Regions from separate parts of the Ornithinicoccus hortensis genome, predicted to be linked through region 3. Evidence: predicted binding sites of a transcription regulator. Region 3 holds the regulator's gene; each other region holds the start of a gene.
The links. The regulator LexA, encoded in region 3, represses DNA repair genes until DNA is damaged. The targets are predictions, from matches to a motif close to TCGAACANNTGTTCGA.
Positions count from the first base shown of each region.

Region 1: the regulator LexA is predicted to act here: its motif matches at 1,723-1,738, upstream of FB467_RS12040 (HNH endonuclease signature motif containing protein).
Region 2: the regulator LexA is predicted to act here: its motif matches at 1,905-1,920, upstream of FB467_RS19360 (HNH endonuclease signature motif containing protein).

Region 1 is NZ_VFOP01000001.1:2,571,172-2,574,438, reverse strand. Features, by position in the region: gene FB467_RS12040 (HNH endonuclease signature motif containing protein) at 121-1,605, opposite strand; gene FB467_RS12035 (hypothetical protein) at 1,804-2,418, opposite strand; gene xerD (site-specific tyrosine recombinase XerD) at 2,488-3,267, shown strand, end outside.
Region 2 is NZ_VFOP01000001.1:3,061,593-3,064,859, forward strand. Features, by position in the region: gene FB467_RS14265 (ABC transporter ATP-binding protein) at 1-127, shown strand, start outside; gene FB467_RS19360 (HNH endonuclease signature motif containing protein) at 260-1,780, opposite strand; gene FB467_RS19365 (hypothetical protein) at 2,013-2,138, shown strand; partial or broken gene FB467_RS19370 (VOC family protein) at 2,160-2,342, shown strand; gene FB467_RS14275 (VOC family protein) at 2,319-2,726, shown strand; tRNA gene FB467_RS14280 (tRNA-Arg) at 2,756-2,828, opposite strand; gene tyrA (bifunctional chorismate mutase/prephenate dehydrogenase) at 2,892-3,267, shown strand, end outside.
Region 3 is NZ_VFOP01000001.1:1,602,095-1,605,361, reverse strand. Features, by position in the region: gene FB467_RS07490 (hypothetical protein) at 86-616, shown strand; gene FB467_RS07485 (LysM peptidoglycan-binding domain-containing protein) at 772-1,287, opposite strand; gene lexA (transcriptional repressor LexA) at 1,520-2,269, shown strand; gene FB467_RS07475 (hypothetical protein) at 2,427-2,897, opposite strand; gene FB467_RS07470 (Sir2 family NAD-dependent protein deacetylase) at 3,003-3,267, opposite strand, start outside.

The sequences.
Region 1 (3,267 bases), 970 kb from region 3:
GGACACCAGGCGTGCGGCCCCGCCCGGGACACCCACCTGGGCGTGCCGGTGTCCCGGGCGTGCCGGTGTCCCGGGCGTGCCGGTGTCCCGGGCCCCGATCTGGGGTCCGGGTGTCCGGCGTTATGGGTGGTTGAGCAGGGCTGGGGTGGGTGCCACCCCGAGATCTCGGGGTGGTCGGTATCGGGTGTTGCGGGCCCAGGTGGTGCCTCCGGGGGCCCGGAATTCGGGGATCCCGTCGCCGGGGTGGAATCTGATTTGCCAGTGTTGGTCGTGGATCAGGTGGTGGTGGAACGCGCAGAGCATCACGCCCTGGTCCAGGTTCGTCTCGCCCCCGGTGGACCAGGGGTTGCCGGCGTGGTGGAACTCACACCACCCCGGGGGTCGGTCACAGCCGGGCATGGCGCATCCTTGGTCGCGTTGCCCGATCCCGATCCGTTGGTGCTTGCTGAACAACCGGCGCAGGGTCCCGTGGTCCAACGGCAGGCTCTTGCCGTCGAAGACCTGGGGCAGGATCTGTTGGGTGCATGCCAACCGGCGGATCTGTCCGGCGGTCAACCGGATGCCGGTGGAGGTCGTGCCGCACCCGGTCCCGGTGGCTAGTTTCTCCTGGGACAGGGAGACCGCGACCACGGCCGTCGAGCCACCGGACTGGACGAACCCGTCGGTCGGGGTGTGCTCGATCAACGCGCAGAACGCCTGCCCCAGTTTCTGCGGGTAGGACCGGTCATCACCCGGACCACCCGGACCATCAGAGCCGCCGGGGCCGCCGGTGGGGGTGGTGGTGTGGAGGTGGTTGCGGCGGGGTGAGGCGACCGCGTCCAGGATGGTCTTGAGGAGCTCGCCCTGGACGGTGGGGATCGTGAAGCCGCCCTGGTAGGTGCCCTCACCGGTCTCGCGCATCCAGAACGTGGTCAGGGACCGGGCGCGGCGTTCCCGACGGGCCACGATCTGTTCCTCATCGGCATCGGTCTGCTCCGGGGTGGCCCTAAAGACCTCGCTGATCCGGTCGCCCCTGGCCCGCAGGTCCCGCAGGCTCATCGTCCCGGCCTGGCCGAGCAGGGTGGTCTCAGCCGCCTCCCGCTCCTCGGGGGTCACGTCCTGAGGCAGATCCTTGAGGATCTTGCCGATCACCCCGGCCTGGGCCCGGGTGATCTGCCCGGCACCGAACGCGTCCTCGGTCGCATCGGCGCGTGCTTGCTGCAGGGTGTCGCCGAGCCGGACCAGTTCATCGCCCTCGCGCCGGTCCCCGCCGAAGTCGGCCCCGAGTAACGACCCCGTCGAGGCCGCGCCCTCCGCCTTCGCCGTGCCGGCCGTTTCCAACACCCGTGCGGCGGCCATCTTGTGTGCCGAGACCTGCTCGGCCACCCGCGACAACCGGGCATACAACGCCCGCACCGCTGGTGCCTCCAACCCCGCCCACGCCTGACGCGACACCGCACCCAGCGCGGCCTCCACCCCCGCCACCATCGCCTCCACCGGATGCGGCAGTGGGTCGGCACCCTGCCCCGGGGCGGCCTGGGTGGGTCCAGAGATCTGAGACGGCCCGGCGAGCTGAGACGCCCCGGGCAGCACCATCGGCGCTTCCTCCTGCGGCTGTACCGCCATGCCCCTCACCACCCTCCGGCATCCCACCTGCCACTCCGACCAACGCCCTTCCCCGGGACCCTGATCGAATCTTTGTCCTAATCTAACTCACCCACCCGACACTCGTCAATACGTTCGACGAAAAAATGTTCGACAATTTTCGGGAGCCACCAAAGCAGCACGCAGCAGCCCCCGAAGACCGCGCAGCCAAGGCCTCCGTCACGCCGGACGTGGAGCCGGCAGGAGACCGGCGCGTCGCAGCTCGAGCGAGGCGAGGGCCGCCACGACCTCGGGGTCGCCCTCACGCCACCCCGCGGCAGCATCGGGGCCGACCTCGGCGAGCCGTCGGGGTGACTGGTTCACCAGGGCACGCAGGGCGAGCAGTTCACGGTCCCCGGCGACGGCGCGCGAGCGGGCGAGTGCCGTCATACGGCGGACGCTGCGGAACCGGAGGACGAGGTAGAGCCCGCCCACGAGGAGGATCGGCAGCCCGGCCACGGCGACCGACAACAGCCAGGCAAGACTGGTGACCCCCTCGTCCAGCCGTTGTCCTGCGGTCACCAACCGGTCGCCGGCCCCGGCGGCGCCCAGCAGGGGAGCCTCCAGGCGACTGCCCACCAACGGGATCTCGACCGCGTTCGCGGCGACGTCCTCAATTCGGCCCGACCAGGTCGAGCCCGCGTCCTGAAGCGGCTCGGCAGGGGCCGCCAGGAGTCGCACGACCCCGAAGACGGCCCGCCCGACCAGGATCCACAGGGCGACCCACGCCAGCAGGAGGAGGTCCCCGCCCATCTGGCGACTTCGCCGACCGGACGTCTCTGCATACCACTTCATGGTGTCCTCCTTCTGGGTCCACCGGCCTGTCTCGGTCACGTTGTCGGTGGCTGACTCCACAATGGCCCCATGGCGACCCAGACCGCTACGCCGACGCCCCGCCAGAGTGCGCTGGCCAGGGCTGCCCGTGGCTGGATTGACCACCTGCGGGTCGAGCGTGGCGTCTCCCAGCACACGCAACAGGCCTACTCGCGCGACCTGCGTCGGTACATCGCCTTCCTCGAGGCCCAGGGGATCGAGCGGCCCGAGGACGTGGGGGAGGCCAACGTCGCGGCCTTCCTCACCCACCTGCGGGAGGGCAGCGAGACCCACCCGCCGTTGGCGGCCTCGTCCGCGGCCCGCACCCTGGTCGCCGTGCGGGGCTGGCACCGGTTCCTCGCCGTGGAGGGGGACACTGCTGCCGATCCCGCCCGGGAGGTGGCACCGCCAGTGCCGGCGCGTCGGCTGCCCAAGGCGATCTCACTCGACCAGGTCGAGGCGCTGCTGGACGCCGCGGCGGTCGGGGACACCCCGGCCTCGCTGCGTGACCGTGCCCTCCTGGAGGTCCTCTACGGGTGCGGGGCGCGGGTCAGCGAGGCGATCGGTCTGGACATGGACGACGTCGTGTCCGGCGACGGGGAGGACGCCGGCCTGGTGCGCCTGTTCGGCAAGGGGAACAAGGAGCGGGTCGTCCCGCTCGGCCGGTACGCCCAGGAGGCGCTCGATGCCTGGCTGGTGCGGGGACGGCCGGCGTTCGCCACCAAGGGCAAGGGGACTGCCGCCGTCTTCCTCAACCAGCGCGGCGGTCGGCTGTCCCGGCAGAGCGCCTGGAACATCATCCAGGCCGCGGCGGACCGGGCCGGCCTCTCC
Region 2 (3,267 bases), 1.5 Mb from region 3:
CGTATGCCGGTGGCTGGGCCAGCAGGTCCGCGCCCTGACGTCCACCGACCCCTCCGCGGACCACCCCGTCGCCCCCGGCCAGGACGTGGGCCTGCGGATCCGCCACGCGGCCGTCTACCCCGCCTGACAATCCCCGCCGCACCTCGGCTCTCGCCCGTCGTCCGCCTGGCAGCAGGCTCGTCTGGCGACACCTGGGCGTGCCGGTGTCCCGGGCCCCGTGTGGGGGTCCGGGTCCGGTGGTCCGGTGGGTGGGTTGGGGTCAGGCTGTTGTGGGGGCCACCCCGAGATCTCGCGGTGGACGGTACCGGGCATTCCGGGTCCACGCGTCCTTGGGTGTCCCGGGTGCCCGGAACTCCGGGATCCCGTCGTCGGGGTGGAACCTGATCACCCACCCCTGCTCATGGACCAGGTGGTGGTGGAACGCGCACAACATCACACCCTGGTCCAGGTCCGTGCGCCCTCCAGCAGCCCACGGCTGTCCTGCGTGGTGCAGCTCGCACCACCCCGGGGGACGGTCACACCCGGGCATCACACACCCCATGTCCCGCTGACCGATCGCGATCCGCTGATGCCGGGTGAACAACCGCCGCGCGACCCCGTGATCCAACGGCAACGACGACCCGTCAAAGACCTGCGGCAACACCCTTTGGTTACACGCCAACCGGCGAATCTCCCCGGCCGTCAACCGCACCCCGGTCGAGGTCGTCCCACACCCGATCCCCGAGACCAGCTTCTCCTGCGACAACGAGACCGCGACCACCGCCGCCGAACCCCCGGCCGGCGCGTACCCATCGGTCGGGGCATGCTCGATCAACGCACAGAACGCCTGACCCAACCGCTGCTGATACGACCCCTCATCCACCACACCCACCGGCCCACCGCCACCACCGGCCCCGGCGCCGCCGACACCACCAGTGCTGCCGGCGTTACCGACGGCCGGGCCGAAAGCGCCCGTGGCATTACCCGACCCGTTACCGGCCCCGTTGCTGTTCGTCGGGTTGTCGGTGCGGCGTAGGTGGTTGCGGCGGGGAGAGGCGACCGCGTCCAGCATCGTCTTCAATAGTTCTCCCGCGACGGTCGGGATGGTGAACCCGCCCTGGTACGTCCCGGCCCCGGTATCCCGCATCCAGAACTCCGTGGCAGCCCACGCCGCCCGCTCCCGCGCCCGCACGGCCTGTTCCTCGTCCCGGTCCACCTGGTCGAGGGGACGGAACGCCTCAGTGATCCGGTCCCCACGGGCCCGCAGGTCCCGCAAACTCAACCCTTGTGCCTCACCCAACAACGTGGCCTCCGCGGCCTCCCGCTCACTTTGGGTGACGTCTGCGTCCAGGCTTCCCAGGATCGACCCGATCACCTGCGCCTGCGCCCGGGTGATCTCCCCGGCAGCAAACGCCCCCTCGGTCCCAGACGCCTTCGCACGCGCCAACGTCTGTCCCAGGCGGACCAGGCCATCACCCTCACGCCGGTCCCCACCAAAGTCCCCACCCAGCAACGACCCCGTCGACGCCGCCCCCGCGGCCTTGGCCGTCCCGGCGGTCTCCAACACCCTCGCGGCGGCCATCTTGTGCGCCGACAACCGCTCGACCACCCGAGCGACCCGCCCGTACAACGACCGCACCACCGCCGGCTCCAACCCCGCCCACGCCTGCACCGGAGCCGACCCCAACGACGCCTCCAACCCCGCCACCATCAACTCCACCGGATGCTCCCGCACCACCACATGCCCCGGCGCGAGGCCGTGCTCCGGCGTCTCGTCCGCTACCAACGGTTGTATCGCCACGACCCCTCACCTCCCACGGGCAAACCCCACCTGCCACACCCGGCCCGTAACCCTTCCCCAACGGCCACGAACCGAACCTTTGTCCTAATCTAAACCCACCACTCCCACCTCGTCAATACGTTCGACGAAAATATGTACGAAATGTTTCGGGAGCCAGGCACCCAAGCACTCGGCAGCCACCGCCGCCCGGAAAACCGCTGGAGGCGGCTGCGACCCAGGACTACCTCGACGCGTGGCCCTCCACCTTGCAGCCGCCTGCATCGGCGTGCCCGACCCCGCTCCCGTCGCCCAGTTCTGGGCCGACCTGCTGGACCGGCCCCTCCTGCCCGGCCCGACCGGGTTCGACGTTCCGGGGTAGGACGGCCAACTCTCCCTACGCTGGGTCCCCGATCCAGCGCCCCCGGTAGACGCCGACCGCTGGCACCTGCACGTCACCAGCTCCAGCCACCAGGACCAGCAGGACCGGGTCGAACAGGCGCTCAGCCTGGGCGCCACCCACCTCGACGTGGGGCAGCGTCCCGAGGAGGGGCACATCGTCCTGGCCGACCCCGGCGGCGGCGCGTTCTGCGTGATCGAGCCCTACAACGCCTTCCTGGACGGGTGCGGGACGTTCGGCGAACTCGCCTGCTACGGGACCCGCGACCTCGGGTTCTTCTGGAGCGAGGCGCTGCACTGGCCCCTGGCGTGGGACCGGGACGAGGAGACCGCCGTCCAGTCCCCGTTGGGTGGGACCAAGGTGGCCTGGGGCGGGCCGCCCGTGGCCGCCAAGACCGTGCCCAACCGGCAGCGTTTCGCGCTGACCGCGGACGGGCAGGACGACCTGGCCTCCGAAGTGGACCGCCTGGTCGGGCTCGGGGCTGTCCGCCTGTCGACGGGTCCGGACGGAGCGGTGGAGATGGCCGACCTGGACGGCAACGAGTTCTGGGTGACCGCGCAGGCGGTCTGACACCCCTCGCGTCCCCGCTCGCCCCCGCGCGCCCCCGGCAGGACTCGAACCTGCAACCTACGGATTAGAAGGCCGTTGCTCTATCCATTGAGCTACGGGGGCCTGACCGGACGAAACCCTCGACCGCCGGTCGGGCGCCATTCTAGGCGTGACTACGATTCCGGCATGGACGCACCCGATGCCCCCCTGGCCGCACTGCGGGAGCAGATCGATGAGGTGGACAGCCAGATCCTCGACGCGCTGACCCGGCGGCTGGAGCTGGTGAGCCAGGTCGGCGAGGTCAAGGGCCGTTACGGCCTGCCGATCTATGCACCGGACCGGGAGCGGGCGATGATCGCGCGCCGCCGCGAGGAGGCCCAGGGTCGCGGCCTGTCGCCCGACTTCATCGAGGACGTGCTGCGCCGGTGCATGCGCGAGTCCTACACGCACGAGAAGAACATGGGCTTCACCCAGCAGGCCCCCGACCTGGGGCCGGTCGTCATCGTCGGCGGCGCGGGCCAGATGGGCGCCCTGTTCGGCCGGATGCTCACCCTGTCCGGCT
Region 3 (3,267 bases):
GACCAGGCCGGCGAAGGCCCCTTCAGGGCCTGTCGGCCCCCCGCCGGATGCGGCGCTGCCCACGGTCTTGTGGTGAGGTGGACCCATGAACGACCCCCAGGAACTGCAGCCCGAGGACCTGACCGGTCAGGATCCGCTGCTCCCGGAGACCGGTGAACCGACCCCCGGGGAGTCGGAGATCGACCGACTGGTCGAGCAGATCGAAGGACCCGAGGACCGCACCGGCATGGCGGCCCTGTGGAGCGTCACGATGAACCTGCCGAACTGGTGGTTCATCGCGGTCGGTGAGGAGGGGATGGAGTCCCCCGCCGCGGCCGAGGTCGACGGGCAACTGGTGCTGCTGGCTTTTACCGACAGCCACCGGGCACGCCACTTCGCGGTCCAGCAGCAGATGATTGCCGAGGGCGAGGACCTCGCGGCGATCGCCCTGCCGCCGCGTCAGGTCGTCGAATCTGCCGCCGCCTACAGTTCGGCGGACATTGAGGGCCTGATGTTCGACTCCAACATCAGTGGGTTCTACCTGCCAGTCGACCAGATGGCCGCCCTGTGGGATGCGGTCATGGAGTCCGACGACGAACCCGACGAGGGCACGGAGCCCGGCCAGCCGACCGGCTGATCACGGCGCTGGCCGAGCCGACGCCGGCTCCCACGCGATCGCGTGCGAGCGCCCCTCCGGGGCCCTGACTGTGCCGGTCCGCGCGAGCCTCGCTCTCGGCCGGGCTCCGCTGTCCGGGACGGCCCGGATCAGTCGGTTCCCCAGGAGGGACGGGCTCAGTTGCCCGGGATCTCCAGGACCTGGCCGGCCTGCACCTGCAGGCTGTTCATGTCGTTGGCCAACTGGATCTGCACGATCGCGGAGTTCACCGAGAGGTCGGGCAGCTGTGTCGCGGCGATCTCGGACAGGGTCTGCCCGGGCTGGACCACGACGGTCTCGACCGAGGAGGCCCCCGCCGGGAGCACCGATCCGATGACCGCGGCCACGGTCACCGCCAGCAGGAGCGTCACCGTGCCGGTCAGGACCAGCCGACCGCGACGGGTGATCCGCCCGCGGGCCGGGGCCACGCGGGCAGGGGCTACGCGGACCGCAGCCGCCGGAACCTCGGGGGCGGCGAGCACGCGCAGCCGCGGACGGCTGACCTTCGGATCGCGCTCCGAGAGCGGCGCGACCGGCGCATGCCCCTGCGCCAACTCCCCCTCGTGGACCAGCCGCAGGTGTCCGCGGCCGCCCCGGGGGGCCCTGCGCTCCGGGGCCTCGGCCAGGTCGTGCAGTACGGGTGCTGCGCTCATGGTGTCCTCCAGCTCTGTCGTCGGTCGTCCTGCTCGACGCGTACATGCGTGCGATAGAACGTCTGTCTCATGTGTAGCACAGTCGTACGAGAAATGTCGACACGCCGCGTCGAACAGATGTTTGCCCGACGGGTCGAATGCTCGTACGCTTGTTCATGTCGGGAAGCACACCAGACGCCACCGACAGAGCGGCTGACCAGCCGTTTCAGGGCCCGAGGGGTAGGAGAAGACGATGGGCAAGATCCACGAGTTCCCGGAGCGGGACGAGGAGCGTCCCGCGCTGACCGCGCGACAGCGCAAGGTACTGGACATGATCCGCGAGTCGGTCGACACCCGGGGCTACCCACCCAGCCTGCGGGAGATCGGCGACGTCGTCGGCCTCACGTCCCCCTCCTCCGTCGCGCACCAGCTGAAGATGCTGGAGCGCAAGGGCTACCTGCGCCGCGACCCCAACCGCCCGCGCGCGATCGAGATCGTCGTCCCGGGCGCCGACGGCCAGGCCACCGGATACCGTCGCCCCGTCGGCGCCGGCGCGGCCCCCTCGGGCACGGGGGAGCACCCCGTCACGGACGTCGGCGACGAGACCGGCATCGGGGACGCGCGGCCCGAGGCGAGCTACGTGCCGCTGGTCGGCCGGATCGCCGCCGGCGGTCCGATCCTGGCCGAGGAAGCCGTGGAGGACGTCTTCCCGCTGCCCAAGCAGCTGGTGGGTGATGGCGAACTGTTCCTGCTCAACGTGGTCGGCGACTCGATGATCGACGCCGCGATCTGCAACGGGGACTGGGTCGTCGTGCAGCGGCAGCAGAGCGCCGACAACGGCGACATCGTCGCGGCGCTGCTCGACGACGAGGCGACCGTCAAGACGCTGAATCGCAAGGACGGCAAGGTGTGGTTGATGCCGCACAACGAGGCCTACGACCCGATCGACGGCGACCACGCCGTGATCCTCGGCAAGGTCACGGCGGTGCTGCGCCGCATCTGATCCCGCTCCGCACGGCGCCGTCCCCCAGGCGGCGGCGCCCCCGTGCGGCACATACCGGTGCCGCCCGCCGACCCTCCACCCCTTCGGCGGGCGGCACCGTCACGTGCAGGCCGTGCCGGCCCTGCATGCCGTGCCTGACAACAGGCTGCGCCGGCGGTCAGGCCCGCATGCCAGCGCTGCGCAGGTGTTGCGCCCCGGGATGGTGCCCCCCGGCATACGAGGCGGCATGGGCGGCGGGCACGTCGGGCGAGTATCCGGAGAGGTTGCGCGCGAGGTGCTCCTGCTCGAGCGGGACGTCCATCTCGGGGTCGGGCCCGACGGTGCCCCGGAGCCCGTAGTAGCTGAACCACTCGTCGGGCGTCGCGTGCACCCCCTCCGGTGTCTCGGTCAGCGTGGGCCCGTAGTCGATCGCCTCGCCGGAGTAGGGCACCCGGATCCCGTCCTCGTGCGGCACCGCCCCGTAGAGCGGCACGACCCGCAGCACCTCGCCGTGCTGGATCAACCCCCACGCCGGGTGGTCGTCTCGCGTGTCGAGGAAGGCCTCGAGCAACTCACCGGCCGCACGACCGTCGAGGTCGAAGACGGGGCGACCGGCCAACACCGACACCTGGTCCTTGGTCATGCTCATCGCACACCTCCGGGCGAACGGGGTCCCGGGGACGTCCCGGGTCCCTCCCCCGAACGTAGCCCTCCCTGGGCGCCCGCGGTAGTCCCGGAAGTCACCGACCGCGGCTCAGGCGAGGTCCGCGACGAGCCTGGGCAGGACGTCGCCGAGCAGCGCGTCGACGCGCAGGCTGACCTCCTCCTGCGCCCGGGTGTCACCCCGGGTCACGACCGTCACCGGGATCCCCAGACGCGCCGCCCGCCGGACGAACCGGTAGCCGCTCATCACCCGGAGGGAGGACCCCAGCACCAGCAGGGAGCGCGCGTGGTCGACCATCGCGAACGCCTGCTCCACCAACGGCTTGGCCACCGACCCGCCGAAGAACACGACGTCG